One region of the Paenibacillus sp. BGI2013 genome, then DNA from elsewhere that is predicted to be linked to it. Evidence: predicted binding sites of a transcription regulator. Region 1 holds the regulator's gene; each other region holds the start of a gene.
What was found. The regulator NrdR, encoded in region 1, represses ribonucleotide reductase genes. The targets are predictions, from matches to a motif close to AACACNATATATNGTGTT.

Region 1 (10,175 bases):
TGCCTTCACTTGTGGAGGATGACACGGTTATGGGCAAAGGGGCCAAGTACAAGGTACCGGAAGTAGAAATACTGGGGGATTTCCTATGTCGGAAGGCTGCTGCAGTAGCAGCCATTATTCCACTTCAGGAGCAGGTGTTGGAAACCGATGAGATGAATTCACTGTTCCATGAACTGGAAATGCCGTTGTCACGTATATTGGCGGACATGGAGAAACAGGGCATCAAGGCCAATACAGCCGATCTACAGGCTTTGGGCAGTGAGTTTGAAGAACAGATCAGCAGGTTGATGGCTGAGATTTACAAGCTGTCAGGAACGGAATTTAATCTGAATTCACCAAAGCAACTGGGTGAGATTTTATTTGATAGACTGGGCTTGCCAGTGGTGAAGAAAACAAAAACGGGTTATTCCACAGATGCGGAAGTATTGGAGAAATTGGCTCCTTATAATGATGTGGTCAAGCATATTTTACAATATCGTCAGCTTGCCAAGCTGCAATCCACTTATGTGGAAGGATTGCTCAAAGAGATATCCAATCGGGATGGCAAGGTGCATACGTATTATCGTCAGACCATTGCTGCAACGGGACGACTTAGCAGTCAATTCCCGAACTTGCAGAACATTCCGATTCGGATGGAAGAAGGTCGCAAAATCCGGAAGGTATTTGTTCCTTCCGAACCTGGATGGTCCATTTTGGCAGCAGACTATTCCCAGATTGAACTGCGTGTACTAGCCCACATTTCGGACGATGAGCGCTTGAAGGAAGCATTTGTCAATGATATGGATATTCATACAAAGACCGCTTCGGATGTATTCGGCGTGAAGCCTGAGGATGTGGATGGGGATATGCGTCGTTCCGCCAAGGCAGTTAACTTTGGTATCGTGTATGGAATAAGTGATTATGGCTTATCACAAAACCTGCATATTACACGTAAAGAGGCCGCGCAGTTTATAGATCAGTATTTTGAAGTATTCCAGGGTGTGCGCCGATATATGGATGATATTGTGAAGGAAGCTCGCCAGGATGGTTACGTCAAAACGTTGTTGGAACGTCGTCGCTACCTGCCAGAGATTAATGCCAGTAACTTCAACCTGCGTTCTTTCGCAGAGCGTACGGCGATGAATACACCGATTCAGGGAACAGCGGCAGATATCATCAAGCTGGCCATGGTACAGATGGATGAAGCGCTACGGGAACGCAAGTTGAAGAGCCGTATGTTGCTTCAGGTGCACGATGAACTTGTATTCGAAGTGCCTGCGGATGAATTGGAATTGATGAAGGAATTAGTGCCTTCTGTCATGGAAAAAGCATTGGAACTGTCGGTTCCGCTGAAAGCAGAAGTCAGCTTTGGTGATAACTGGTACGAAGCGAAATAAATCAAGTGCTGCGCGGTTTTTCCGGTATTTTACAATAGGCCCTTCCATGTCCGAGATATAAGAAAAGGGTCCCGCTGAGCGCCATCTTCCGTTATAATATAGGGGAGGTGAGAACATCATGCCGGAATTACCGGAAGTCGAAACAGTCAGAAGAACATTGAATCAACTTATTGTGGGCAAAACGATTGATCATGTTACCGTTAGCTTGCCGCGGATTATTCAGCGGCCGGACGACATAGATGCATTTGCAATGGAACTCGCGGGACATACCGTCATTGGGGTGGAGCGCCGCGGCAAGTTTTTGCGTATTTTGCTGGACGGGCTGGTGCTTGTCTCCCATCTGCGGATGGAAGGAAGGTACGGAGTGTACGAGCAGCATGAAGATGTGGAAAAGCATACACATGTGATCTTCCATTTTAATGATGGTACGGAATTGCGTTATAAGGATGTGCGTCAGTTCGGTACGATGCATCTGTTTAATGCAGGTGAGGAACTGGTGTCCAAACCTTTGCTGAAGCTGGGACTGGAGCCGCTTGATCCAGCCTTTACGGTAACTGCATTCCGCGAGGCGGTTGGCAAGCGTACAACCAAAATCAAGGCTGTACTTTTAAATCAGGCATATGTGGTTGGTATCGGGAATATTTATGTGGACGAGGCTCTATTTCGCGCAGGTATCCATCCCGAGACCATCGCCAAGACACTGACCGAAGCTCAGTTAACGGTGCTCCATGAAGCGATTGTAGCTACGTTGCAAGATGCAGTGAATGCAGGGGGATCTTCCATCAAGTCCTATGTGAATGGACAGGGTGAGATGGGGATGTTCCAGCATCAACTGAAAATCTATGGACGCAAATCAGAACCTTGTACAACTTGTGGTACGTTAATTGAAAAAACGGTGGTTGGTGGCCGTGGCACGCATTTTTGTCCGAACTGTCAGCTGCTGTAACATGAACTGAATGAACGAAATGATGAAATCATAGCACCCTTGGATTCCTCCCTCCATATACTGATATGGCAGAAATAAGCGGGCGTATACCCATACTGGCATCTTCAGTTGGCACGAGTACCGCACAGAGGAGGAGTCCGGGGTGCTGCATCATTTTATTTCATTGCTGGCGCTTGCTTTGGCGCTTAGTTTAGATGGTTTTGGAGTCGGGATTACATATGGGTTACGGAGGACTAAGATTCCCCTGTTATCTATCGCTGTTATTTCGATCTGTTCGGGATTGGTTATTGCCTTGTCGATGCAAGTAGGTGTGTTGTTGTCCCATGTGGTGTCACCGGATATCGCTTCGATCGTGGGAGCCGTTATATTGATAGGTATTGGTGCATGGTCACTGTTGCAACTAATTCGAAAGCAAGGCAAAGAACAGCTGGAAACAGACACTGGAATGGGTGAGGCAGCAGAAGCAAAGGTAACTGGAGTGGGAGAAGCACAAGAGAGACTGTCGGATTCAAAGGGCAGGAATCAGGTGCTCGCACTGGATCTGGAGCAGTCGGCTTCAAATGGATCACTGGAACGAATGGTATTTACACTGGAGCTGCGCAAGCTGGGCGTTGTCATTCAGATCCTTCGTAGTCCCTCCAAGGCGGATATGGATAACTCGGGAAGTATATCTGCTCAAGAAGCGATGTGGCTGGGTATTGCCCTGTCTCTGGATGCGTTTGGAGCAGGTTTGGGAGCGGCACTTCTGGGATTCCCTACACTATGGACAGCACTCATTATTGCACTGTTTAGTGGGGCGTTTCTGTCACTCGGCATGAAGGTTGGCCTACGATTCTCAGCTCTGCGCTGGATGCGAAGACTGTCTGTATTGCCAGCGCTATTGTTAATGATTATGGGAATAATGAAGTTGTTATGAGGTGAAACGATGAATATAGGCTTAACCGGCGGGATCGCGACAGGCAAAAGCAGTGTTTCCGCCTATCTCGCCAGTAAGGGAGCGTTGCTCATCGATGCAGACGTTATTGCCCGGGAAGTTATGATGCCCGGGCATCCCGTGTTGGCCGCCGCTGTTAAGCGGTTTGGACAAGCCATACTGAACGAAGATGGAACACTGGATCGGAAAAAGCTTGGGAGTATTGTTTTTCAACAACCAGAGGAACGAAAGGCATTGGAGGCTATCACACATCCGGCGATCCGAAAAGAGATGCGCGAACGGGCTGCTGCATATGCGTTGCAACATCCGGATAAACTTGTGGTATCTGATATTCCTTTGCTCTACGAATCAGGTCTGGAGGACGGTTTCGAGGAAGTCATGGTTGTATATGTCCCGAGATCGGTGCAACGAGATCGCTTGATGAGTCGGGATGGAATGACTGCAGCGCAGGCTGAGGCTCGAATGGATGTACAGATGGATATTGAGCGCAAAAAACAGCTGGCTGACATTGTCATCGATAACAGCGGCTTATGGCCTGCGACGGAACAGCAAATTGACTCATATCTACAGCGTAAGGGTTTGTTATGAAGATATTGCGTAAGAAACGTGTACTGCTGTTGATGTTTGTGTCTTTTGTACTGGTGTTATTTCTGAATACAAACTGGATGGCATGGTTCTATCCCATACATTATAAGGAAGAGATCCGTGCCCAATCTCAGAGTTATGAGGTTGATCCGTTTCTGATTGCTTCCATTATCAAGGTGGAGACCAATTTTAAGACAAGCAAGGAATCCAAACGAGGTGCCATTGGGCTCATGCAACTGATGCCTGACACGGCGAATTGGATACTGGAACAAGCCAAAATTCCCGACACTTCGCTGGAGGAATTGAAGCACGAGCCTGAACGAAATATTCAGTTAGGCACATGGTATCTGCGGAATCTGTCCGATCAATTTGATGGCAATGAAGCAGTTATGATCGCTGCCTATAATGCGGGTCCAGGCAAAGTAAACAGTTGGCTTAGAGATGGTGTATGGGATGGCTCGTTCGATACAGTGAAAGATATTCCGTTTGGTGAGACGCGTCACTATGTACAAAGAGTCATTTACTATTATAATCAGTATGTAAAGATCTATAATACGTTCTAAGTATATAAGTAGAAGCACAGAGCAGGCCGGTTATTCACCGGCCGCTCCATGCTCCTCTGTGTAGCGTATTACGATGCAGATATTATTGGTATTGACCTGCCAATTGCTGTTCTGCAATTGTTACCAGACGCTTCGTGATGTATCCACCGATCGAACCGTTCTCGTAAGAAGTCATGTTACCTTGGTATCCGTCTTGTGGGATGCTGATTCCGAGTTCTTGAGCAACTTCATATTTCATTTGCTCGAGTGCTGCGGAAGCTTTAGTTACCACCAAGTTGTTGGAGTTACCATTGCTTTGTGCCATTGCTGTTCACCTCCTCGCGGGTTGGTAAAAGTATTATGTGTCGGCAATGCGTTTTTCATTACAAAATCAGTACAGGGAATATGTGGTAAAAAGTAAAACGTGGGAAGTGATCTGTTTTGAAGTGTCCTTATTGCGGTTATATGGGTACCAAAGTGCTTGATTCGCGTCCGGCCAACGAAGCAAAATCCATTCGTCGTCGCCGTGAGTGTGAGCAGTGTGCCCGAAGATTTACAACGTTTGAGATGATTGAGGAGACTCCACTGATCGTCATTAAGAAAGATGGCAGTCGTGAAGAGTTCAGCCGGGACAAAATTCTCCGTGGGCTTATTCGTGCCTGTGAGAAACGTCCAGTCTCCGTAGAGACCCTGGAGATGATGGTATCTGAAGTGGAGAAATCTCTGCGTAATACAGCTGATGCTGAAGTGGAGAGTCGCCAGATTGGTGAGTTATTGATGGAACAGTTGTTTCCAGTTGATGAAGTGGCGTATGTCCGTTTTGCGTCGGTATACCGCCAGTTCAAAGATATCAATATGTTCATGAAAGAACTGAAATCCCTGTTGTCCAAAGACAATCTGGAGGATTAGTGAAGTTGGTAAAGGGAGAAGAGCAGTCTGGAGTTCCAGTCCGTGTGTACCAGAGAAATCGGTTGTTCTTCTCCAATCACTTTGGATCTTGAGAAAGTGATTGACAGCGAAAGCTGGATTTTATATGATATAGGAGTCGCCTGTGGAACGTAGCAGTGTTGGACAAGTTATCTATTTCATATCCTGGGGCCTTAGCTCAGCTGGGAGAGCGCATCGCTGGCAGCGATGAGGTCAGGGGTTCGATCCCCCTAGGCTCCATAATCAAGAATGCCATCACATTATTGCGATGGCGTTTTTTTTGTGGTGAAATAAATCAGAACATGCATAATTAATTAGAATTTTTTGGACTTGGGGACGAATATTCTAGATGCAAAAATAGAGGGTTTAAAGTCCTGACTGTGGAGTTGTCAAAAAAAGTACAGTTTGAAAACAAGGAGACCCTTCCGGCTGGATATTGTCCAACCGGAAGGGTCTGCATTTATCTGTATACGCTTTCAGTTAGCCAGATATTCGACGAATCTTACAAAGATCGTGGCTACTTCGGCGCGGGTGGCGGTGGCTTTGGGAGCAAAGAAGTTGTCCGGCTTGCCTACTACAATGCCGATGTCCCGCAGTGCCTGAACGGCCTCCAATGCCCAGGAGCTGATCTCACTCTCGTCCGTGAAGGACTTAGCCTGGCTTTCAGGGAGCTCATAGCCTTTGTACTTCATGTAGTTGTACAGTATCACCAGCATCTGCTCGCGCGTCATTGGTGAATTGGGGTCAAACAGGTCTGCGTTTGTACCGTGGACTATGCCTTTTTCGGCTGCCCACTCGGCTGCCGCGGTGTACCATTGTCCGTCCGTCACGTCGTTAAAGCGGGAACTCGTGTAGCTGGAGAGGTTTACGTTCTCAAGATTGGCCAGTACCTGCACGAACATTGCTCGCGTCATTGCGTTGCCCGGTGAGAACGTCGTGGACGTCGTACCGTTGAAAAGATCGTATGTGTAGGCGAAATTTATATCGTTGTAAAACCAGTCGTCCATGTTGGCATCCCTGAAAGGATTGCCCGATATCACGAGGAAGCCCAGTGGGGTGACGTCATCAAACGCCAGCTCCGTACCCTCACGGATGTTCAACGACATGCCGTTATCTAAGCTAACTTTTGCGCCGCTCGGTCCTACCACAACCGCTCCGCCGCTCCGTATCTTCGATCCGCCGTGAATATCCACACGGTTGCCGTTGGGCAGGGTCACATGCGCGTCTTTGCCGCCTACTGTAACCGTACCGTCGCTCGCTATCGTCGATCCTCCCGAAATGGTCACTGTGCTGTTGTCGCCGGGTAGTATCACTTCGGCGCTCTTGTCTGCCGGAATGGTTAACTTACCGTTTGAGTCTATCGATGTGCCTTCGGGTACCTTAATCTTCGTCCCGCCTTTGGTCGCAATCTCGCCGCCACCGGGAAGGGTGGTGTTGCCGTTTTTGTCTGTGATCGCGGGTTTATCCTTCGGTGTATTCACTGTGTAGGTCGACTTCAACGTTCCAGCGTCTGTCCCGGTGCCCGTATTGTCGGTGTTGCCCGTATTACCGATGTTGCCGGTATTTCCGGTATTTCCGGTGTTTCCCGTATTGCCGCCAGAATCAGGCACAGTGGGAGTCGTCGTCTTCATCGGCGTCGTCGTAGCACTGATCTCCGCGCCGTCGCCCTTTGCATTCACCGCGATGATGGTGAAGTTGTAGCCTTGGCCATTTGTCAGGTTCTTGAAGGTATATTTGGTCTCCGTCGCATCCAGTGTGATCGGCGTCCCGTTGCCATACCATACCTTGTAGCCCAAGATCGCACTGCCACCGTCGTCAGCAGGGGCGGACCAGTTCAATGTGACCTGTCCGTCACCGGCTGTCGCCTTGAAGCCGCTCGGAGCACCTGGCACGACCGGTTTTCTCTGCGCGAACATCCAATCAAAGACGTCTGTGTAGTCATTGTTCCAAGCCGGCAAGTTAGAGGACTGCGCCGTGGGAGCTATGCTCCAATTCCCCATAGTTATCTGGTTGTAAAGAACCGCCGCTTCAACTTCGTGGGCTATGTAATCAGCCAGAACAGGTGTGTTGGCCGGATTAGGCCTCAGATTTGGCTGATCAAATTGATTGTAGGGCCACGTAAGGACCTCATTACTCTCAAAGCGCGAAGCCCTCGCGTTGATCATTTTTGGCATATTGTTATTGATGAAGTTATTGAGGTTAGTCTGGTAGCCTCCAACATTATGAGCATTTAAAAACATCCAATAGGCCAGATTGTTGTGAGCGTCGTTGTCCTTAGCATTCGGTGAACCGCTTACCGGGGCCATAGGTGCGGCGGCGGCGAAGAAGCCAGGATGGCTGTTAACTAAGTTGTTTGTATACTGGCCGCCCCATGAGAAGCCCGCCGCGTAAACACGATTAGGGTCTACTTCGCCGCTGGCAATCAGGGCGTCTATGACCTTCTTAACATTCTCTGTTGAGGGAACAGATACGCCATTATAGGAAATATTCAGTACATGGCTGGCGTACTTGTCAGGATTTTTCTCCATTTTTTTCATTAGAGCGACCGAGCCGTTGGCGGATTTCATGGCCGCTTTTTGGTCTGTCGCAGCGTTTGTGCCGCCGCGTGACATGCCGTGGGTATAAACATACAGCGGCAATCCTTTGATCACTTTACCGTCTTCATCCTTGTGAAGGTAGAGCGAGCGATTGACCGAATTGTCCGTGAATGTTGTAAACTTGTCAAGGATCGGATTCACAACTATTTCCTGTTCAAAAACCACGTTGCGAAGTGGACTCCCTTCTGTCAGTACGATCTCTCCGTTTGGGACGATGTTGTAAACCTGCTTTGTCGAGTTACTGCTGCCATCCAGCGTTGTTTTGCCGCCGCTCGCTGAATAAAACTCAGACTCAACTACGATGTAACGGCCGCTTGCCAGTCCGTCCTGATAATCTGGTGAATTGCTTACCGGCCCCAGATAGCCGCGTACCTTCGGTTCGTCATTAGCGTATACCCTTGTGATCTTGCGCGTTCCTTCAAAGGTCACCGCTTCGCCGTTCAGGGTTGTGTTTCTGGCTGACAAGGTAAACAAGCCCGAATTAAGCTCGGAGCCTAACGCTGCCTTCCCCTCGCCTAAGTCGATGATGACAGCCGTTGTGTACTCGCCACTGGCGAAGTTGTCATTCCATACGATAAAGGGAAGTATCCCCGCGTCCGGATCGTTTTTGAATGTTACGTGAATTGTATGGTCAGCCTCAATATTCGAAAAGGTATAAGTGCCAGCAGATAGAGTCACGGTCTCGCCGTCTACCGTTACGGTATCCACCATTTTGCCGGAATCGGGGGTAAACGTAAATTCTTTGTTAGAGTCCCGATCTACTCTCAGAACATCGCCGGGTGGGTTCGGCGTTATTCGGCCGCCCGGTCCCGCAGTGGCGGTGATTGAGAATCTGGTGTCCACTTCATTGGCTAAAGAGAGCTGCAGGCTGTCTGTAAAAGAAGCAGCGCTGGTGTAAGCCGCGTCCGGATCTCCGAAACTGGAAACGACTTCATAGCGGTCACCGCCCTTTTCCGTTGAGTTATTAATATAAACCTCAAAGGTAAGCTTGCCCTCCTCCAAGGTCAAGGTTCTTTTGGGTATTCTCATCTCCACGATATATCCTGTTTCCGTGATCTGGGTCCATGCAGCTCTGCCCGGAGCGGCCTGCCCTGAGAACACACCCGACGCGCTGACGCGCCATTGGTTTGAGCCTCCGGTTCCGGTGCCGACATAAAACTCCAGGCTGTCGTACTGGTGATCTCCGCCAGCTCCCTGATATAGATTACTGTCATTCACAACTACTCGGGAATACAGGTAGTCATGGTCCCAAAGGATTTTGGCTGTGCCCGTGGCATGGGGTCTGGGATCGGCGGGCACAGTGCTTTTGTTGATGTGATGCTCCATGGTCTGGCCCCAGAGTGGGTCGTTTGACCCGAGTTCGGGAGTTCCAAAAATGGCGGTGGGTGTTTCATTCGCTTCTGCGTTCTCGATGTTGTCAGTGGCGGCGGCATAGCTGGTAGGCATTAGCGACGCCACCATTACCAAGCAACAGAGGAACGCGAGCATTCTGCTAAATCGTTTTGGCATAAATGAAAATCCTCCTTATTTTTCGATGCGGTGCACCCATGGCTTACCGCATCGTATTCGGACACGTTGTCCATATGACAAGCGCCCAACTATATATATTATGTTTATCAGGCGTTCAATCCTTTAATTTAAACATAGCGTATATATAGAATGAAAACGATTACTTCGAAGTATAGAGATAGTGTTGAAGTTTGCTTGAATTGCAATAAAAAAATCCACCTTATTAACAAGATACTACATTGAATTGGAAGTGTTGAAGACGTAATATGAGAAGAAATGTAAGCGCATTCTTTTTTTTAAAACGTATCTCTATTTCCTTGAGCGAGGTGGTCTGGTTTTATAGGTGAGAGATATGGGTTGTATGCTTCTGAAAATTAATCGAAGGGAAGAATGCTATGCGGAAGCAAATTACAATCCTAATGTTAGTTTTACTTATGACCTTCAGTAGCTGGTTTAATCTTGTTCTGCCATTTAGCAATCAAGCTTCAGCGGACACAATAACACCAACGATGTTGGCGCATTATCCATTGCTTGAGGATGTACAGGATATATCAGGTAATGAAAAGCATGGAACGGCCGTAGGAGACATTACTTACACCGATGGTCTCACTTTACCTGGGGGAACAGATAGTAATACAAACTACGTTCAGCTTCCTACTGGTTTGTTTGATAATCAAGAAAATACAACGATATCTGTATGGATCAAGAGCAACACTGGAAGTGGGAACTACTCAGCATTATTCTACGGTACTCCAGCAG
Region 2 (10,175 bases), 170 kb from region 1:
GTATCTTCCCGGAGTACCGCCTCATAGTAGGTGTCCAACACGTCCAGCTCCAGATCAAGCCGCTCTTGGGCTTTCTCTGCCCAGCTATAATCGAGTTCCAGCAAGCGGTTCGTCAAATGAGATTCCAAAGCAGCTCCGGCATCAAATAACGAAACTTTAGCTGTCTGTACATGCATGTTCTCCGCAAGCCTCGGACTGAGATCACGTCGGTTCAGCTTCGTGCCGAATTTTTCTATAATTTCACCCGAGCGAAGGGAGATGCCGAGAAAATGCAATTCCTCCCGTTTCAAATCACAGGCGAATTCCACCTTGAAACACACACCAAGCCAAGGCTCATATACGGCTGGCGCTGTAGCCCGCAATTGCCGTTTGGCAGCCTGTTCGAACAGGTTCACGAAGGCACCGCCTTCACGGGCAGCGCCGAAAATCTGCTGCAGTCTGCGACTGCCATACACCACTTCTTCACGCAATATTCGTCCTGGTCCCAGCTGTGGCAGTGATGGCGTAATACCGAAGTAACGGCCTAGAATAGTTTCTTTTGGTGATTCCCCTTGAGGACTGCCGTTGGTTACGCCATTCGTTCCATCAGGGTTAGGAACAGCAGGAGGTGATGCTTGCGCAGCTGTGGCTTCTGCTGCTTCAATGGCCTGCTGATAACTGTCAGGATCAAATATAAATGTAAAGGACATCGTCTCAGCGGGTGCTCCGGTTCGTTCCACAAACCCCCAATAATAGGGGCGATTGGTCAACGCTTTGTCCGCCTCAGGCGAGAGTTTGACTGTAACATGGGCAGGGGAACGCTCCATAATCTGACAATCCAGTGCTTCCAGATAGGTGAGAACATAAGCCTGCACTTCATGGGGAGACATGGTCATGAGTTAGCTACCTCCTTTGCGAAGATCTAACAACCCGGATACGGCAGGCCCTTCATCTGAAACCTCACGTTGAATAGAGTTCAACGATTGTCCAAGTGAATCCATTTTGCGGCGAATATCTTCATCAGTTTGTGATTCCAGCATGATTTTGTACAAACTTTTCTCAATAGACTCCTTCTTCTCCAGCCGTTCCAGAATGACATCCAGCCCGCCGATCACCATCTCAAACATATTGATCTTCTCATGCAGCAGATTCAGAATATGTTCCTCTATGGTTCCAGTCGTGGATAAATTGAAGATGTTCACGTCATTTTGCTGTCCCAGCCGGTGTACCCGACCGATCCGCTGCTCTACCCGCATAGGGTTCCAAGGCAGATCAAAGTTGATCATATGATGGCAAAATTGCAGATTGATGCCCTCACCACCTGCTTCGGTTGCAATCATGGCCTGCACACGCCCGCGGAAGAGATCCATCATCCAGTCTTTTTTGCCTCGATTCATGCCACCCCGATAGGGTACAGCCGTAAGCCCATTGTTGCGGAAATAGTTTAGCAGATACTCCTGCGTGGCCCGGTATTCGGTGAAGATAATTACTTTTTCATTCATGTTCCGAACCAGTTCCATCGTTTTCTCCGCTTTGGTATTCTCCTTGATCGCTTTAATATGGGCAACGAGTTCCCAAATCTTGTCCCGAAGGGGAGAGTCCAGCGGAAGTTTCTTCGACAGATTAACCAGCGTCACGAATACAGCATCTCGACTGCTGCACACTTCACGCTGCAATGTAACAAGGGAGAGCATGCTACTTAGGTTGCCGCCAGCTTCCTGGTACTGGTCTTTAACAAATGAAGTCACGCCATCATAAAGCGCTTGTTCTTCAGGCGATAGTTGCAGATTCACGTTGGAGACATTCCGTTTGGTAAATTGAACGGGGCCTTCGCCGCGGCGGTTACGAATCATGACTTTGGATAACTCGTTCTTAAGCTGTTCCTGATTTTTCGGAACCCGTTTGTCTACAACAAAGTTGGCCGCAAAGTCACCCTGACGACCCAGTTGACCGGGCTTCAGCAGGTTGATCAGATTGAACAACTCGCTCATATCGTTCTGCACAGGTGTAGCCGTGAGCAGCAGACAATACTTTTTGCGCAATTTCAGCATGAATTGATAGTTGGTTGTTTTCTTGTTTTTGAGCTTATGAGCCTCGTCAATAATAATCATGTCGTAATCAGTATTCAGCAGCATATCTTTATGCGGGTCACGTTTGGCTGTATCCATGGAAGCAACAACAACTTCATTCTGCCAGGAATAGGCCTTTTTCTGGGCAATAGCAGGGATGCCAAATTTTGAATTCAACTCCCGTACCCATTGCAGTACAAGAGAGGCAGGCACGAGAATGAGTACCTTGGATACGAGACCCCGAACCATATATTCTTTCAGAATGAGACCGGCTTCAATGGTTTTGCCCAGACCCACCTCATCGGCGAGAATGGCCCGGCCTGACATTTCAAATAATACTCTGCGAGCAGTGTCCATCTGGTGAGGGAGTGGGGTAAGGCCTTGTAGATGCTTGAGACATTGGATCTCGTCAAAATTGGGAATCAGGTTGGTCTCTTCGGCTTGAATGCCCAGTTGGAAGAGTCGATAATCCCCCCAAGGACCTCCTTTATCCAGTCGTGATTCTAATTGATTAATCCAAGTCCGATCAAATTCTAAAGGAACGGGCAGCTCGGCTACAGGTTGATTCGTGTGATGCGGGTTTTTCCGGTTCATGGTGTTTCCTCCCCTGCCATACGTGATGACGTTTTATTCGTAGGTAATAGTATGGACGAATGAGAGTCAGTTCATAACTATGTGGGTTCAAATAAGGAATATTTACACTTGTCACTCCGATGACAGAATAACCTTCCAATCGCTGTTATCCCCAGATTTTTTTGATTCCCTTGTCCAAAGGGGGAAAACCCGGGGATAGCGTATGCTTTCGATGCAGCTTTCTTTCAGAAAGCTTTTAGGCCAACGCTTCGCTTCTTCAGGTTATTTCTGTCCTCTCCGTTCTTGTGTAAAAAGTTTAGTTGAACCAATGTGAACTACAGTTTATTTACAAGAAGCTTGTCCGAGTATAGGGAGTATATGAAGATGGATTATGATAAAAGTCATATGGAAAATCAATATATGGTGTATTATACTGAATTTATATCACTATATGTGGTGTCTCATCATAATTTACTCATATAGTGAACATGGAGCTTTATACCGGGGAGGTTGAATGTAGCGATGAAATCGAACCAACGATCGTACCAATTAGAAGGACTTAGCGAAAAAATATTTCTGGACCGATACGCCTGGAAGGACGCTGATTCGAATCATGCCAAGGTCGGAGATGTGGTATTGGTATTAACGAAGGATGATCCGAAGTTCCCAACCAAGGAAGTGGGCGAAATCATAGAACGTCAGGGTCAGCTTGTACAGGTAAGAACTCGAAGCGGAGAGATGATCGAGACAAGTGTGGAGAAATTGACACTCAACATAGAAAAAACACCGGAAGAGATGTGGGACCGTCTTGCCAAAGCGATGGCTTCTGTCGAATCCACAGCTGATAAGCGGGCAACGTGGGAGTCCAAGTTCCGCTCTGTGTTGGAAGATTGGAAGTTAGTACCCGGAGGCCGAATTGCTGCAGGTGCGGGGGCAAGCGATGAGTTGACACTCTTCAATTGTTATGTCATTCCATCTCCGCAAGACAGTCGGGGTGGCATCATGAAGACTTTGACCGAGATGACGGAAATTATGGCACGTGGGGGAGGCGTAGGTATTAATTTGTCCTCTTTGCGTCCTCGCCGAGCGGTGGTGAAAGGTGTCAACGGATCATCTAGCGGTTCCGTATCCTGGGGTGGCTTGTTCAGTTATACGACTGGACTGATTGAACAGGGTGGAAGCCGCCGGGGTGCGCTCATGCTCATGATGAATGACTGGCATCCAGATGTGCTTGATTTTATTACCGTGAAACAAACGATGGGGCAGGTGACCAATGCCAATCTGTCTGTATGTGTGAGCAACGCATTTATGGAGGCTGTCAAGCAGGACGGAGATTGGGACTTGGTTTTCCCCGATACAAACGATCCGGACTACGACACCGAGTGGAACGGGGATATGCAGCAATGGAAAGCCGCAGGTCATTCGGTGGTGCACTATCGTACACTGAAGGCTCGCAAAATCTGGCATACCATTATTGAATCAGCCTGGAAATCGGCAGAGCCTGGTGTGGTATTCATGGAGTACTACAACCAGATGTCCAACAGCTGGTATTTCAATCCGATTATCTGTACTAATCCGTGCGGGGAACAAGGCCTGCCTGGCTGGGGTGTATGTAATCTGTCTGCCATTAATCTGTCCAAATTCTACGATGAAACAAATCATGATGTGGCATGGGATGAACTGGCGGAAACCACTCGTATCTCGACTAGATTTTTGGATAATGTCATCGATGCAACACCATATCATTTTGAGGAAAATAGACTGAATCAGCAGCGGGAACGCCGGGTTGGGCTTGGCACGATGGGACTGGCAGAGCTGATGATTAAGCTGCGTATTCGATACGGCAGTCCTGAATCTCTTGTTTTTCTGGATAAACTGTATGGATTCATGGCGAAGGAGGCCTATCTGGCATCGGCACAGATTGCAGCAGAGAAGGGAGCTTTCCCAGCTTTCGAAGCTGAACCGTATTTACAGAGTGGATTCATGAAAAACATGGTTGCGACGTACCCTGAAGTGGGAGAGGCCATCCGTAAACAGGGCATTCGAAATGTCACACTGATCACACAAGCGCCAACGGGAAGTACAGGTACGATGGTGGGCACATCAACAGGTATTGAGCCGTATTTCGCCTTCAAGTATTTCCGTCAAAGCCGTCTAGGTTATGATGAACAGTTCGTACCGATTGCACAAGACTGGCTGGATGAACATCCGGGTGAAGCTTTACCAGACTATTATGTGACGGCAATGGATTTGTCGGCTGAGAATCACATACGGGTGCAGGCTGCGATCCAGCAATGGGTGGATAGTTCGATCTCGAAGACGGCCAACTGTCCGGCTGATTTTACAGTGGAGGATACGGCTGAGCTGTACGAACTGGCCTTCGACCTTGGTTGCAAGGGAGTAACGATATACCGCGACGGCAGCAGGGATGTGCAGGTGTTGTCCACGTCGAAGAAGGAAGAGACCCAAGGTGAAGATCAGAACACGGCGGAAGCTGAAGAGAAGACAGTCGTATCTGCTATAGAAAACCCGAATAATGCTGAAGTACAGGCAAGTGATGGAACTTCCAATAGCCAGGTTGGTGTTAGAACGCATTCTTCTGATCAAGCCCCGTCCTCTTCTACAGTACTGGATAAACAATACAGAAGCCGTCCTCAAGTACTGCGCGGTGCGACATACAAAATCAATACGCCATTTGGTATGGCTTACATTACGATCAATGATCTGGAGGGAACCCCGGGTGAGATCTTCCTGAACGTGGGCAAAGCGGGATCGGATGTGTTTGCCATGGCTGAGGCACTCGGTCGAGTATGCTCTCTGTTCCTTCGATACGGAGATCATGGGCAAAAGGTTGAACTGTTGATCAAACATCTCAAGGGAATCGGTGGTTCGGGAGCGATTGGTTTCGGAGCCAATAGGGTTGAATCGATTGCTGATGCAGTCGCCAAAGCATTGGAAAGTCATGTACAGAGCGATGTGCAGGAGAACAAAACTGGAGCATTACAAGAACAGAGTCAAGTGGAGAGCACGTATCCAAAAGTGGAGGATCAGAAAACCTTTACCGAATCGAGAGATTTATGTCCTTCATGCGGCTCGGCATCCCTGATGAATGTGGAAGGATGCAGAACATGCAGCAACTGCGGGTACAGTAAGTGCAATTAAATATCTTTTGAAAAAAAGAGAAAAAGAAAGGCACTCCTGACTCCATCATGAAGTCAGGAATGCCTTTTTGTCATTTAGCTAACTAACACCAATCCTGGCATCGATCTGCAAGTGATTGCAATTCATTAAATACAACACCAGCATGGTAGCCGTCGCACACGGCGTGATGTAACTTAACGGATAAGGGAAGATATACTTTATCGTTCTGTTGTACATATTTCCCCATCGTGAAAATAGGCAACAAGTAGGTTCCCTCGTTGTAAATATTCAGATTAAATGCCGTAAAGTTCACCCAAGGAATACTGGAAACGGGAAAAGTATTTGGCGGTTCATTGGGTTTGGCAACAAATTGTTTGTGATCTTTGTAATTCTTCATATCTTCCAGATAACGAATGTGGAACGTCTCGAAATCTTCATGGAATGCTGTCCAGATCGTTGAGAAACTTTTGTTGTCCTCATGAAAAATTGTATAACTCGGAGACATTTCGTCCCAGTAGCCCAATTTCCCCTCGGCATCAAAACAGGTTCGAAATTCCCTGTGTGCATTGACAACCGTAGAGATCATATGAATAAGAGCCGGATAGAACTTCAATCCTTTAAGCTTCAGTTCGTTGATCAATAGAGTGATATCCAGATTAGCAGTTATGCTGTAGGTACATCTGACCTGATTCAAGTAGTGGTCAAAGTATGGCTTTCGATCCCACTGATCTAACACGATTGAATTAAACATAAGTTATAACCTCCTAAATTTGAATAATGTCTTTTATTTAGGAGGTATATTTGACTGATTTGACCATATCCTATCACATTCCCAGTATTGTATTTTTAGAAATTGATCCATCTCAGTATAACATGATACTGAATGTGTCGCTTATAGCGAAATCCTCTGCAAAACGCTTTTTCAACCTGTTTCTTTCCTTTATAATTAAAGTTGTGTTTATAACGAAGAAGAGAGGGGATTAGATGCGTCAGCCGATAGAAGAACCCATATTTTATTCTTATCCTGGAATGGTAGCGGTGGTGACTTCACGTCATGAGGGAGTCCAGAATGTGATGGCGTCCGGATGGCATACATACATCGGGTCATCACCAGGCGTATACGGCATCTCCCTTCGTAAGGAAACATACTCCTATGAACTCATTGAGAAGAGTGGCGTATTCGGTGTTCATTTCCTACCAGGTCATCGATCAGAGTGGATTCAAGCTGCAGGAACGTTCAGTGGAAGAGATACGGATAAATTCACAAGATTCGGCATTCCATATGAGGAAGGAATCAAGGTAAGTGTACCCATGTTGACAGATGCTTATTTTGCTTATGAATGCAAGGTTATGGATATTACGACATATGGTGACCATGAATGGATTGCAGGCGAAGTGTTGCAGCGATATCAGGATCAGAAGTACTTTCTGGAGAATGGAATGGTTGATCTGGAGAAGTTGCAAATCCCAATGTACACAGGGCGTTCAGCATACCGGATCATGGATGCGAGGACAGAAGAAAAGATTCACCCGTTCCACCTCTAGGGTCCTAGGCAAGAAGAAGCAATTATGAGCAAAACTTTCAATCCGGTCTGACATAGGTTTATAATGGATATTGGCTGCTGAGCAAGTCGGCAGCCTTTTGTTATGAATTCAATTGTTTCAATCGATGTGTGCGTGGGTATGCTGGTTTGCGCAAGTGAGACAGGTAATTTTAGCCACTCGATGAAAAGTACTATATTTAACGACAAAATTAGAGTATGATTTTACAGCTATATGAGCTGGCAGGAAAGGTTACATCGGTTTAATCGTTTGTAACTATTCCTGTAAAGTATGAGGCTTATTTCGGGCGTATAATGCTAAACGTGAACTCACGAATGAATATAAAGAATATTTTAATAATTAAACTTAATGGACAGGCAAATCGTCTTCTTTAAGATTATAGAATTCACACAGAATGTCGCATCATCGGATCGTGCTTCAAACAGAAGCTTTTCTTATGCTGTAAATGAAAGATGGAAGGTGCAATACGTATGTTAATGACAACCAGAACGATCAGGAGTTCCTTTATGCCCCCAACACCGATGTTGTTGACTCACAGTAACAAGGAGGGGCATGCATGTCACAATCGTTAAATCGTAAGAGACATATGAACGGACTTGACGGCTTGCGAGCCATCGCTGTACTTGCGGTAATCGCGTATCATCTAAATTTGGATTTTATCCCGGGCGGACTGCTCGGTGTAGGTATATTTTTTGTTCTCTCGGGATATTTAATTACAGATATTCTCGTGTCACAGTGGCAGGAACATGGACGCATTTCACTCGGTGATTTCTGGGTAAGACGGGTAAGGCGTTTGCTTCCAGGCATGCTGACCATGACAGCTGTGGTGATGATCTGGTTGGCTTGTACAGATCCATCCCGGCTTGCTGCGCTTCGTGGTGATATCGTTTCGGGTGTATTATACATAAGCAATTGGTGGTATATCTTTCACAACGTTTCCTATTTCGAAAGTTTTGGCCCTCCATCACCGTTTGGACATTTCTGGTCACTGGCTGTGGAAGAGCAATTTTATCTTATATGGCCTCTTCTACTGATCGCAGCAATCGTAGTGTTCAAAAGAAAGGGATGGCTGGTCGTTTTCATTGTCGTCGCAGCTGAATTATCTGCTGGCGCAATGGCCATCATGTATAATCCGGATTTGGACCCGAGCCGTGTATATTATGGAACAGACACGCGGGCATTTGCACTGCTTGCTGGTGCTGCTCTTGCCGTGGTGTGGCCTAGTCGCAAGCTATCGAACTCTCTGTCTGGCATGAACCGGCTTGTGCTCGATGTGTCGGGACTTGCTGCGCTCGCTTTGTTAATCTACATGATGCTGAACAGCAGTGAATATGATCCGTTTCTGTATCAAGGGGGCATGGTGCTTCAAGCTATCGCAACAACGTTGCTGGTAGCGGTGTTGGCTCACCCATCGTCTTTCCTGGCACGTATCATTGGCGCGAAGCCATTACGCTGGATCGGAGAGCGATCCTACGGATTATATCTGTGGCATTATCCAGTCATTATGTTAACCAATCCCGCGGTGGATACGGGAGGAGCACATCCTGTACGAATCATTTTACAGGTTGCTGCAACGGTTGTACTGGCCTCATTGTCCCTTAAATATATTGAAAATCCGATTCGGTACAATGGATTCCGTGATTCTTGGTCCCGAATATGGGGAAGAGGGCGGTCATCAATCGGTATACGTAACGTATGGTGGAAGCGGGCAGGTCTGTTGATGACGATTCTGCTGTTGTCCTATACGGTATCTCAGATGATGGTCTCACATGCAGCGAACTCTGACTCCCATTCGGTATCGATGTCCAACACATTAAATGGAGAGAATTCCGTAGCGGAGGAACAGGGACAGGATGTGTTGCCAGCTATTACAGCGACGTCAGGCTCTGGCGAAAAGAACGATGCTCATACCCATAAACCGGAAGCAGGAACGAAAGATGATCCGGGGAAAAATGAGAAGCCAACGGGAGAGTCTGCTCCAGATTCAAAACCTGACGACCAAGACAATTCAGTGAATCCTGGTAAGGACGGTCAGTCTGAAGATAAGCCGGCCGATGACTCCGTGACTAACGAGAATGATACACCGGATGACGCCGGAGCGAATCAATCCGATAATACGGATCATACGGATGATGCACCTGATTCATCTCAGGACAATGAAGAAACGGCTCCTCCTGCCCAGGATGGCAAGGTTCATTATACCGTCATTGGAGATTCGGTGATTTTGGATGCAAAACCGTATCTGGAGCAAAGTATATCGGGAGTGTATGTGGACGGACATGTCGGTCGTCAGATGTGGCAGGCAGGCGATGTATTGGAAGGTCTGAAACAAAACAACCAAATGGGCAGCAAAGTGGTGCTGGAGCTCGGGACGAATGGTTCCTTTAACTCCAAAAACTTGAATGCTGTGCTTGATTATCTGAAAGATGAGGATCAGGTATTTCTGGTTACTGTGCGCGTACCTCGTCCGTGGGAACGAACGGTGAACAGGGCATTGAATGAGGCTGCATCCAAATACAGCAATGTCTCCTTGATTGACTGGAACAGTGCAAGTGAGGGACATGACGAATATTTTGAAAAAGATGGCGTACATCTCACTACGCAAGGGTCCGAAGCTTTTGCAGAACTGGTGAAAAACAGTATCCAATAATACGCAATCCATATTTAATACGATTTAGCACTTATTCATTATATATAGCCTGGGGTGAAGCTACCAACGGCTGCAACAAGAAAGAGCTCTCATTGTGAGGGCTCTTTTTAGTTGTTATGAACAAATAAGTCAGCAAAGTAAATTCCAAACAGGGGAACCGATATTTTTCACCCCTGCATCCGTGGATCGTCACCTTACGG
Region 3 (10,175 bases), on a different contig from region 1:
ACTTTAAGGTCTTCCACAGCAGGGCCCTCAATGACATGGCCTGCATAATCAAAGCGGGAACCATGGCATGGGCAATCCCACGAACGTTCGCCCTCGTTCCATTCGACTTCGCAACCCAGATGGGTGCAGGTAGTATCCACCAGAAACAGCTTGCCACTGGTGTCCTTGTAGGCGCCAGCACGTTTGCCATTATGACGAACGACGGCTCCTTCGTCTTCACCAATATCGCTAACCTTTTTATGCACAATGCCTACTTTACCGGAGATTAATTCCTTTGCTACATTCACATTTTCCACAATAAAGTGTTTCATACCAGGATCGGCCTTGAATCTTGCCGGATCGAATATGGCAGCATGAGGGTTGTCACGTCCAGTGATGCGATCTGCAAGAAGGTGTCCTGCCATCGTGCCAGTTGTCATTCCCCATTTGGCAAACCCGGTCGCCACATAGACTCGTTCATGTCTTCCGGTAATCGGTCCGATGTAAGGCACCTTGTCGATGGAGATCAGATCCTGGGCTGACCAGCGAAAAGGAATGTTGCGAATGCCAAATGTCTCCGCTGCGAACTGCTCTAGGCGTTCATAATGACCAAAGGTACAGATGCCTTGTCCAGTTTTATGATTTTCACCGCCAAAGAGGATAAGTTCCTTACCATCATGTAAGACGGTACGCAAGGAGCGGTACGGTGTATCGTCCGAGATGTACATGCCACCCGCATAGGCTTTCTCCGGTTCGACTAATACAGCGTAGGATCGTTCGGCGTGTAATCGTGTGAAATAAAATCCGGGATCATAGACGGGAAAATGAGAAGCCACAACAATATGTTCCGCTGTTACGGATGGGCCATCTCCATAAGTTCTGACATGCAGGGAAGCGTCTTCCTCTACATCCGTAACAGTCGTATGCTCGTAGATCTGTACTCCTTGTTTCACAGCGGAATCGAGCAAGTAGTGCAGGTAGGCTAGCGGATCAAATCGTGCCTGACCCGGCATGCGAATGCCTGCCCTTGCGGGAACTGGAATAGGGAGTGGGTCTACCCACTCACCAGGGATATTGAGTTTGCCATAGGCGGTCAGCTCGATCTCCAGTTTTTTGATGTTTTCCTCCGATTGAATGTAGACGTAGGCATCTTCCTCTGCCCACTGGCAATCAACCTGTTTTTCCTTCACCAGATTGCGCATCCACTTCGCGGCATCGGCATTGCCTTCATAGTACATCCGAGCCTGTTCTTGTCCGAAGTGATGCATAATTTCATCAAATATGACACCGTGCTGTGCAGATACCTTGGCCGTGGTATGACCGGTCGTGCCATCCAATACTTTTCCAGCTTCTAGCACGACTACACGCATACCCGTCTGTGCGAGCAGATAGGCTGTAGTGATCCCGGCAATACCGGCACCAATAATCGCTACATCCGCGGTGATATCTTCGGTCAGTTTTGGATAGGCATCGAATTGGTGCGTAGCACGCCACAGCGATTCGGGGACCGGGGGCAGACCCGTCTTGGGCTGCTGATTGTCGCTCATTTTTTTTCCTCCTTGATTATCTTCAATCTATCGTATGGGGTGTTGTTCAGCGCACATCGTTGTACTCTTATTCATGATTGCCAGACTATGCCAGGAAAAAACGGTGTTGTTCAGATTTTGCAGAGGGGATGTTCACAATTTCCTGCGCAGAACCTCTGTTTTTTTTGTTAAATATGCTATATGATAAGATTACCGAAATCGTTTTAGGTTTTGAAAAGGAGATCAGGTTTCACACCTATAAACGTTGATTATAAAAGGATTAATTGATTCATCGGAAGAAAGATTTCATCCGAATTAACCCCGTTTTTTCTTAATATATGTATTCGCTATCATTTTAATTAACTACCGATAACCAAAGGAGATTCTATATGACGACCAACCAAACGAAATATCCGTTTCAAGATACAGCACTAGAGTTAGACACCCGGGTGAAGGACCTTGTATCCCGCTTGACGGAAGATGAAAAAATTGAATCCATGCTGCAATATCAGCCGGCAGTAGACCGCCTGGGTGTGCCTGCATACAAACATGGTACAGAAGCGGCCCACGGCTTGGCCTGGCTTGGAGAAGCAACATCCTTCCCACAACCGGTGGGGCTTGCATGCACATGGGATGCGGATCTGATGAAAGAGATTGGCTCCGTACTCGGAGACGAGGCGCGTGTATTTTATAAACGAAATCCGGCAGTGAACGGTCTTACGCTGTGGGCACCTACAGTGGATATGGAACGTGACCCGCGCTGGGGACGGAATGAAGAGGCGTATGGTGAAGACCCGGAACTGACAGCCGAGCTGACAACAGCATTGGTCAAAGGAATCCAGGGTGACCATCCAAAGTATTACAAAGCGGTCGCTACCTTGAAGCATTTCCTCGCCAATAATAACGAAGTGGATCGCGGAAGTGGTTCGTCCAGCATTGATCCACGTAACATGCGTGAATATTATCTGAAGGCGTTTGAGAAGCCATTTAAGGAAGGCGGCGCACAGTCCATGATGACAGCGTACAACTCCATTAATGGTACGCCAGCGTTGTTGCATCCTTTTGTGAACGAGATTGTCAAAGGCGAATGGGGCATGGATGGTTTCATTGTCAGTGATGCAGGCGACGTAATGGGCATCAAGAATGATCATAAATACTATGATTCCCACACACCAGGTACCGTAGAATCCGTGAAGGCCGGAATTGATAGCATCACCGATGATGCTGAGCTGTCCAAACAGGCACTGCGTGAAGGATTGGAACAAGGTACACTCACGATGGATGACATCGATAAGGCGTTGTTCAATACGTTCCGTGTGCGTTTCCGTCTAGGCGAGTTCGATCCGGAAGAAGACAACCCGTACGCTGCTATTGGTGAAGAGTCCATGATGACGGAGAAAGCAAAAGAACTGTCGCTCAGAGCCGCAAGAGAACAAGTGGTATTGCTCAAAAATGACAAAGGCACGCTCCCGCTGGACAAAACAAAAGCTGGTAAAGTGGCTGTGATTGGTCAATTGGGCGGAACCGTCTATCGTGACTGGTATGCAGGCACCATGCCGTATAACGTATCCCCACTTGAGGCGATCCGTGGCAAAGTAGGCAACGATAAAGTATCGTTTAAGGATGGTAATGACCGTATTACGTTAACTTCCGTAGCCAGTGGGAAGAAAATTGGACTGGCAGAAGGTGAAAAATCACCTGTGATTGCTTCGGGAGAAGCGGAGACGTTCATGGTTTCCGACTGGGGCTTCGGAAGTTATAACTTGCAGGCCGAAAGCAACGGCAAATATCTGACCACAGATGAAGAGACCGTAACGGCTTCCGCTGATGAAGTATACGGCTGGTTCGTGAAGGAAGTATTCCACCTGTTGCCACAAGAGGATGGCAGTGTAGGTCTGACTACTTGGAATGGCAAAACGGTGACTGCACCTAATGGTGGAAACGATGCATTAGTAGTGTCCGAAGAACTGAAAACCTTTGGTGCCACAGAGACGTTCAAGCAGGATGTGATTGTGAACGGACTTGAAGAAGCGGTAGCAGCGGCTAAGGCTGCGGAAACGGCGATTGTTTTTGTTGGTAATAATCCGCTTGTAAATGGTAAAGAAGAGATTGACCGTCCAAGTCTGGATCTCGCCGGATCCCAGCAACGTCTGGTTGAGGCGGTCTATGCCGCGAACCCGAACACGGTAGTTGTCATCGTGGGTAGTTATCCGTTCACATCCAACTGGGTTCAGGAGAACATCCCGGCGGTATTGTATACTTCACACGCAGGACAGGAACTGGGTAACGCAGTAGCTGACGTCTTGTATGGCGACTATGCACCAGCAGGCCGTCTGAATATGACATGGGTACAATCGGCAGATCAACTGACCGACATCAAGGATTACGATATCATTCAATCTGGTCGGACATATCAATATTTTGAAGGTAATGTATTGTATCCGTTTGGACATGGTCTGACGTATGCAACGTTTAAATACAGCAATTTGGAACTTAGCCCAGCTCAAGTGGGTACAGAGGGCAACGTTACGGTAACTGTAGATGTGAGCAATACGGGTTCAATCGCCAGTGACGAAGTTGTACAGTTGTACGTTCGTGCAGGCAAATCCCGGGTGAAACGTCCACTCAAAACGTTAAAAGGATTCCGTCGTCTTCATATCGAAGCGGGAGCTACAGCGAAAGTCAGCTTCACCTTGCCTGTTCAGGAACTGGCAATCTGGGATGTAACTCGTGATCGGTATGTCGTGGAAAGTGGAACTTACTCCATCATGGTTGCCAAGTCATCCTCTGATGTCCAACTGGTTGCAGACCTGACGGTAGAAGGAGAGACGATCCCTGCCCGTAATCTAGGTGTGGCTACTCGTGCCGAGAATTATGATGCTTACCTGGGTGTTGATCTGGATGAGAGCAAAGAGGGCGGAAGTGCTGTCCGTGTAGTTGGAGAGCAAGGATGGATTGCTTTCAAGGATGCCGATCTGGGTAGTGGGGCAGCAGCAATTGAAGCGCGTGTCTCCGCAGAACAAGCAGGTGCTGTGTTAGAAGTTCGACTCGGTTCACCAGACGGTACGCTCGCAGGACGTGTGGAACTGGCGCAAGGTGAAGCCCAGCAGTGGTCTACCGTGAAGGCTGAACTCACAGGTGCATCAGGTGCGCAGGATGTATACATTGTGTTGTCTGCAGGCGTGCGCATCAGTCACTTCAAGATTCGTTAAGTCAAATAACTCATGAAAAAGCCTCCGAACTTATTCGGAGGCTTTTGTTTATTGTTTGCTATCAAACGCATTTTTTATTGTCCATTAAACGTATTTTTATTTTCCGTCAAACGTAATCATTTTTTGCACAAATTGCTTCAATTGTTTGTTGGTTTCATTCAGCTGCTCAATTGTGCTCATGAAATTGTTTACGAGTTCAGCCTGTTCTTGGGAGCTGGCAGTGATCTCACCAAGTTCATTCTCCATGCCTTGAATGGATTGCCGAACAGAGAGAAGAGAATCTTCAATACGGGCCGTTGCTTCTTTGGTATCCACAGACAGTTTGCGAATTTCTTTGGCAACAACGCCAAAACCTGCACCTGCTTCACCTACACGAGCAGCTTCAATGGCTGCATTCAAGCCGAGCAGATTGGTTTGTTCGGAGATTTCACGAATGAAGCTGGCGACTTGAGTTACATTGCCTGATTTCTGTACGGCTTGTTTGGAATTATTCCGGATCTCTTCGGTTGTGGCACTGAGTTCCTCGGAGTGTGCAGCTACATGCTGTACACTGTCAATTAACTGGTTGGTCAGATTTTCGGTAGCATCCATGAGCTGTTGCAGCTGGTCCTGGTCATCCATACTGTAGAGCAGGTTGAACAGGGCGATGACTTCACCTTTTTCATTTTTAATGGGGATAAAAGCCACGTCAAAAGGAACACCGAATAAATCTTTAGGGTAGTGATCGAATCGTTTGACGGTACCGCCGTTGAGATCAGCAAAATTTCGATTTCCATCCAACAGAGGGTCGCCGGGTTGATAATTCAGTTGCTTTAACGATTCCCCTGCTGAGAAATATAGGAATTTCTCATGATCAATAACGGAGAGGGTTACATCCTGACGAATCGTATCTCGAAAGAAAGGCATACATGTAATTAATGCTTGAACAATATCCATATAAAAGATGATTCCTCCCTGGTTACCTTATGTAAACGGTTAAATTTTAAATGCTAACTTAGTAACTACCTATATTATATATCGTCATGCAATAGAGAAGAAAATAGAGAGAATGGATAAAACCTATTTCTTAAAGCAGACCACTATACGCCAACAAGACACGAGTCCGCTGGGGACCCGTGCCTTGTTAGTTGGTGAGGGGAATAAAACCAATGTTTACAGCATACTGAGCTGCATTGTAACGATGGTTCGAGTGGCTAGTGTTGCACGGACATCAATCAAACGCTGATTCCGGCTGCCGCGGAAGGGAAGGGAAACATCACGCTCTGCTTCAACGTATCGACCGTCAATAATCACATCGCACAACCGGGCAAGCTCCGCTCTTGCAGGGTCGGTAATCAGTTCTTCATATTCGAATCCCGTGTAGGCCCATACCGTCAGATCAGGACGTGTAGCGCGGAGCTGCTGGACCCAAGACGTACATTCTGCTGCCGAGAAAAAGGGATCACCACCACACAACGTAACGCCATCCAGTAACGGATGGGTCGTCACTTCATGCAGAATCTGCTGCTGCCGCTCCTCTGTAAAGGGCTCACCCGCTCGAAAGCTCCATGAATCCGGACTGAAGCAGCCCGGACAGGCGTGACGGCATCCGCTGATGAACAACACGGCACGCAGGCCGATTCCTTCATTAACCGATTCCGGGATGTAACCATATAGATTCACCGGTGTTTCACCCGATCCCGCACTTCGGCTTGCTTCGCAGCATTGAAGCGTACTTTGTAATCTCCGGTCAGATAGCCAGTTACGCGGCGTAACCGCTGGAAGTGTACATGGTTCTCATGGGCTTCACAGCTTGGGCATACATCCCCAATGACGCCTTCATAACCACATGCAGGGCAGCGATCAATTGGATGATTAATGGAGAAATAACCGATATCCTGCGCCAGTGCATACTGTACAATTCGCAGGAAAGCTGCGGTGTTGGCCCGAACGTTTCCGTCAAGCTCCACATAGGAGATCGCACCCGCGTTACATAAAGTGTGGAATGGGGCCTCCAGTTCAATCTTCCGATATGCTGGAAGCGTGTGGTAGACCGGGATATGGAATGAATTCGTATAATACTCCCGATCATTCACTCCGGGAATAATGCCATAACGCTCTCTGTCGATCTTCGTGAATTTGCCGGACAACCCTTCAGCAGGTGTGGCAAACAGTGTGATATTCAAGTTATGCTGCTCGCTCATCCGGTCACAGAACTCTCTCATGGTCCGAATAATGTTGAGCGCTTCGCGATGTACATGAGGATCCTGCCCATGATGGCGCCCATAGAGAGCTGTCATACATTCCGCGAGACCGATAAAACCAAGAGATAATGTTCCATGCTTTAAAAGCTCGGCAACCGGCTCGTTCGGGCCAAGCTGTTCTCCACCTTCCCATACACCCTCCCGCATCATGAAGTCCGATGCCTTGGCAGGCTGCAATGTCTGAATTCGGTAGCGGTGCAACAGGCCGGAAGCGGCATTATGCATAACTGACTCCAAAGCAGTATAGAATCCGGCTCGGTCAGCGACAGCTCTTGCACCTTGGCAGATGCCAAACCGGATGCCGAGCTTCACGAGGTTAATGGTGTTGAAGGACAGATTACCTTTACCACTTTGACGATTGCGACCAAACCGGTCAGCCAGTGTACGTGTGCGGCATCCCATAGTTGCAATGATCGTATCCGGATCTTCCGGATGATAGAAAGGCAGATTGAAAGAGGCATCCACATTGACAAAGTTAGGATACATCCGCCGGGATGAACAGGTGACTGCGAGCCGGAACAGATCATAGTTCGGCTCTCCTTGAGCCTGATTGATCCCCTGTTTACATTGGAAAATATGTTGAGGGAACACGGGAGTCTCCCCGTTGCCCAGGCCACGAATGGTTGCTTCCAGCAACGAGCGTGATACCAACCGTCCTTCCGCAGAAGTACATAATCCATAGTTCAGTGAAGTAAATGGAATCTGACCACCCGCCCGGCTGCTCATCGTATTCAGGTTATGAATCAGTGATTCAGCAGCTTGTCCTGTCTCCAATTCAGTCTCTTCATAGGCGAAGGCATATGCCCGCGGACATTGATTCTTCGCTTCGATGCTATCCAGATGAAGCTGTTCATCCCCGATCAGAACATTTTCACCAAAGAGCCGTTGCCCTTTGCGGTAGTGTTTGCGGAACGATCGCTGTACATAAGGGGCCAGATCCCAGTCAATTTTATTGGCCGATACACCGCCATATTGACTGTTCTGCTGGGATTGGAAGATGATCGCAACCAGAGCCATGGCAGACATGATCGTCTGAGGTGTGCGAACCGATCCGTTACCTGTGTTGAAACCCGCAGCAAGGAGACGGTCAAACGGGATAAAGATACAGTTGGTCGTTCCAAGTGCATACTGATCCAGATCGTGTACATACAGATCCCCATTCTCCACAGCTTGGGCAAGCTCTTCCGGCAACACATGACGCAGAGCATGCCACTTGGCGGTCTCCGAACCGAGCCTGCTCATCTTACCACTGAAGGAATCCCCGTTCAGATTCGCATTTTCCCTCAGCGTATCGGCGTCTTCTGCGCCAATAATTCGTCTTCCCAGGTCGGATAATAGATCGGATGCCAGTGGGGTGGCATACTCAAGCATGTTCATGTAAGGTTCCTCCTAAAATGATTTTGGTTATCATTCAATTCACGTTAAATACTATATGTAGATTCGTCTTATCCATTTATAAACTATATGTGGTTTTTTGGGTGTGATAATGATCACACAGCTTACTGAACAAAGTGGACTTTCCTTTAATTGCTACGGATAAAGGTTCCCAAAGTCTGAGCGGAAGCGTATAATTTCTAGTTATTCTGCAAGTATAATATCCGAAGTCGGACAAGATGGACTTTAATCAAGCTGAAAAGGCGAGTTGCAATGAATTCGCGGTCGTTAAACCATCCGTTTAAGACCTGCTTTTGTCCACAAATGGGCAATAGGCAGGGAGTATGATTCTCTTATACTTCTACGGTGTTAATCATATAAGTATAGATTGTGACAGCTATTCGGATTTTTGATGACCCCTGTACGTGATTAAACATTCTGAAATACAGATTTGAAAGTGCAGCTAAGATAAGAGGGGTGAATCATGGGGACGGCAGAAGGCATTACAAGAGGCTTCTATGAAGATATAAAGGAAGCTGCGGCTCATATCGTAGACGTATTAAGTGGTATATTGAAGGTCAATACCATCTTTGTTGCCACGAATGACGGGGTGACCAATGTCATTTTGGAGGCCTTTAATCGTACGGAAGAGTTAGTTGTTAAAGGCAGTGCACTTCCATTTACGGATTCATATTGCAGCCTGGTATTAAGAGACAACGGTAGCGTTCTTACGATCCCGGATACATGTGAACATCCGATGACACGATCCATGGGCGTTACGAGCGGACTTGGCAATCGCTTCTTCGTGGGCGTGCCTATTATGAGAAGATCGGGCGAAACATTTGGTACCATCTGTCTGATGGATGATCCTGGTTATGTGATCAGCGAAACCGATATGAAGACACTGAAGGCAATGGCTGTATTCCTGGGTTATGTTGTTGATCTGGAAAGCACGTTGCATGTTCAGGAGCAGAAATTGAGTGATTCGGAACAAATGCAAGAACAGCTCCAGGCAGAGAAAGAACGTGCCGAATCTGAGGCTATGACCAAAACACAGATGTTGAAGCTAATGAGTCACGAGATTCGCAATCCTTTGAACGGTATTTTGGGACTGACAGATCTGATGCGCACACCGGATATGCCTGAGGAGCAGTCCGAATATGTGAACATGATTGAGACAAGCGGCAATATTCTGCTTTCCTTGCTGAATAATATGATGAATTTCAACATTAATGAAGCAGGTAAAACGGTTATACATGATGATCCGTTTGATCTGGTAGGCACCATTGAGAATACCGTGTATCTCTATGCCGGGATTGCGACGGGCAAGAACATTGAGCTGGGATTAAATCTTGAACTGAATGTATCTCAAGTGTTTGTTGGTGATGAAGTCAAGATTGGACAGTTGCTTGCACACGTCATTCAATATGCTCTCGATTCAACGCGTGAAGGTTCCGTTCTGATCACAGCAGTGGTGAACGGAGGAGAATTGGAGGAGACCGGTACACTTCAGCTCAAGGTGAAGTACACGGGTCAGATGTTATCGGACAAGAAGACACAAACCTTTAACAGCCAAGATGAAAATTTGAATATCCAAAAACTGATTGGAAGCAATCTAGGTTTAGCTGTAAGCCAGAATCTTGCCATTCTCATGCATGGCCGTATTCAGGTGAGCAGTGTGAAGGAAAATGAGACGGAATTTAACATCTCCCTTCCGTTGCGCAGATACTGGGAGTTACCTCAACTCGCAAGTGTTCAGCAGCGGTTAAAAGGGAAAAAGGTGTTGCTTGCCAAGGACCCTGACATTTTGCAAGGCGTCTCTTCCCTGATGCGTAGGTGGG

Region 2: the regulator NrdR is predicted to act here: its motif matches at 3,065-3,082, upstream of CXK86_RS02200 (adenosylcobalamin-dependent ribonucleoside-diphosphate reductase).
Region 3: the regulator NrdR is predicted to act here: its motif matches at 8,385-8,402, upstream of CXK86_RS06180 (anaerobic ribonucleoside triphosphate reductase).

What each region holds. Positions count from the first base shown of each region.
Region 1 is NZ_PJFA01000001.1:313,048-323,222, forward strand. Features, by position in the region: gene polA (DNA polymerase I) at 1-1,376, shown strand, start outside; gene mutM (DNA-formamidopyrimidine glycosylase) at 1,495-2,322, shown strand; gene CXK86_RS01415 (manganese efflux pump) at 2,465-3,238, shown strand; gene coaE (dephospho-CoA kinase) at 3,248-3,844, shown strand; gene CXK86_RS01425 (lytic transglycosylase domain-containing protein) at 3,841-4,404, shown strand; gene CXK86_RS01430 (alpha/beta-type small acid-soluble spore protein) at 4,487-4,708, opposite strand; gene nrdR (transcriptional regulator NrdR) at 4,825-5,292, shown strand; tRNA gene CXK86_RS01440 (tRNA-Ala) at 5,478-5,550, shown strand; gene CXK86_RS01445 (S-layer homology domain-containing protein) at 5,787-9,416, opposite strand; gene CXK86_RS01450 (immunoglobulin-like domain-containing protein) at 9,836-10,175, shown strand, end outside.
Region 2 is NZ_PJFA01000001.1:480,782-490,956, forward strand. Features, by position in the region: gene CXK86_RS02190 (YqhG family protein) at 1-875, opposite strand, end outside; gene CXK86_RS02195 (DEAD/DEAH box helicase) at 879-2,642, opposite strand; gene CXK86_RS02200 (adenosylcobalamin-dependent ribonucleoside-diphosphate reductase) at 3,144-5,783, shown strand; gene catA (type A chloramphenicol O-acetyltransferase) at 5,866-6,513, opposite strand; gene CXK86_RS02215 (flavin reductase family protein) at 6,747-7,307, shown strand; gene CXK86_RS02220 (acyltransferase family protein) at 7,882-9,975, shown strand.
Region 3 is NZ_PJFA01000002.1:515,609-525,783, forward strand. Features, by position in the region: gene CXK86_RS06160 (FAD-dependent oxidoreductase) at 1-1,526, opposite strand, end outside; gene CXK86_RS06165 (glycoside hydrolase family 3 C-terminal domain-containing protein) at 1,895-4,717, shown strand; gene CXK86_RS06170 (methyl-accepting chemotaxis protein) at 4,814-5,653, opposite strand; gene nrdG (anaerobic ribonucleoside-triphosphate reductase activating protein) at 5,870-6,379, opposite strand; gene CXK86_RS06180 (anaerobic ribonucleoside triphosphate reductase) at 6,376-8,337, opposite strand; gene CXK86_RS06185 (hybrid sensor histidine kinase/response regulator) at 8,819-10,175, shown strand, end outside.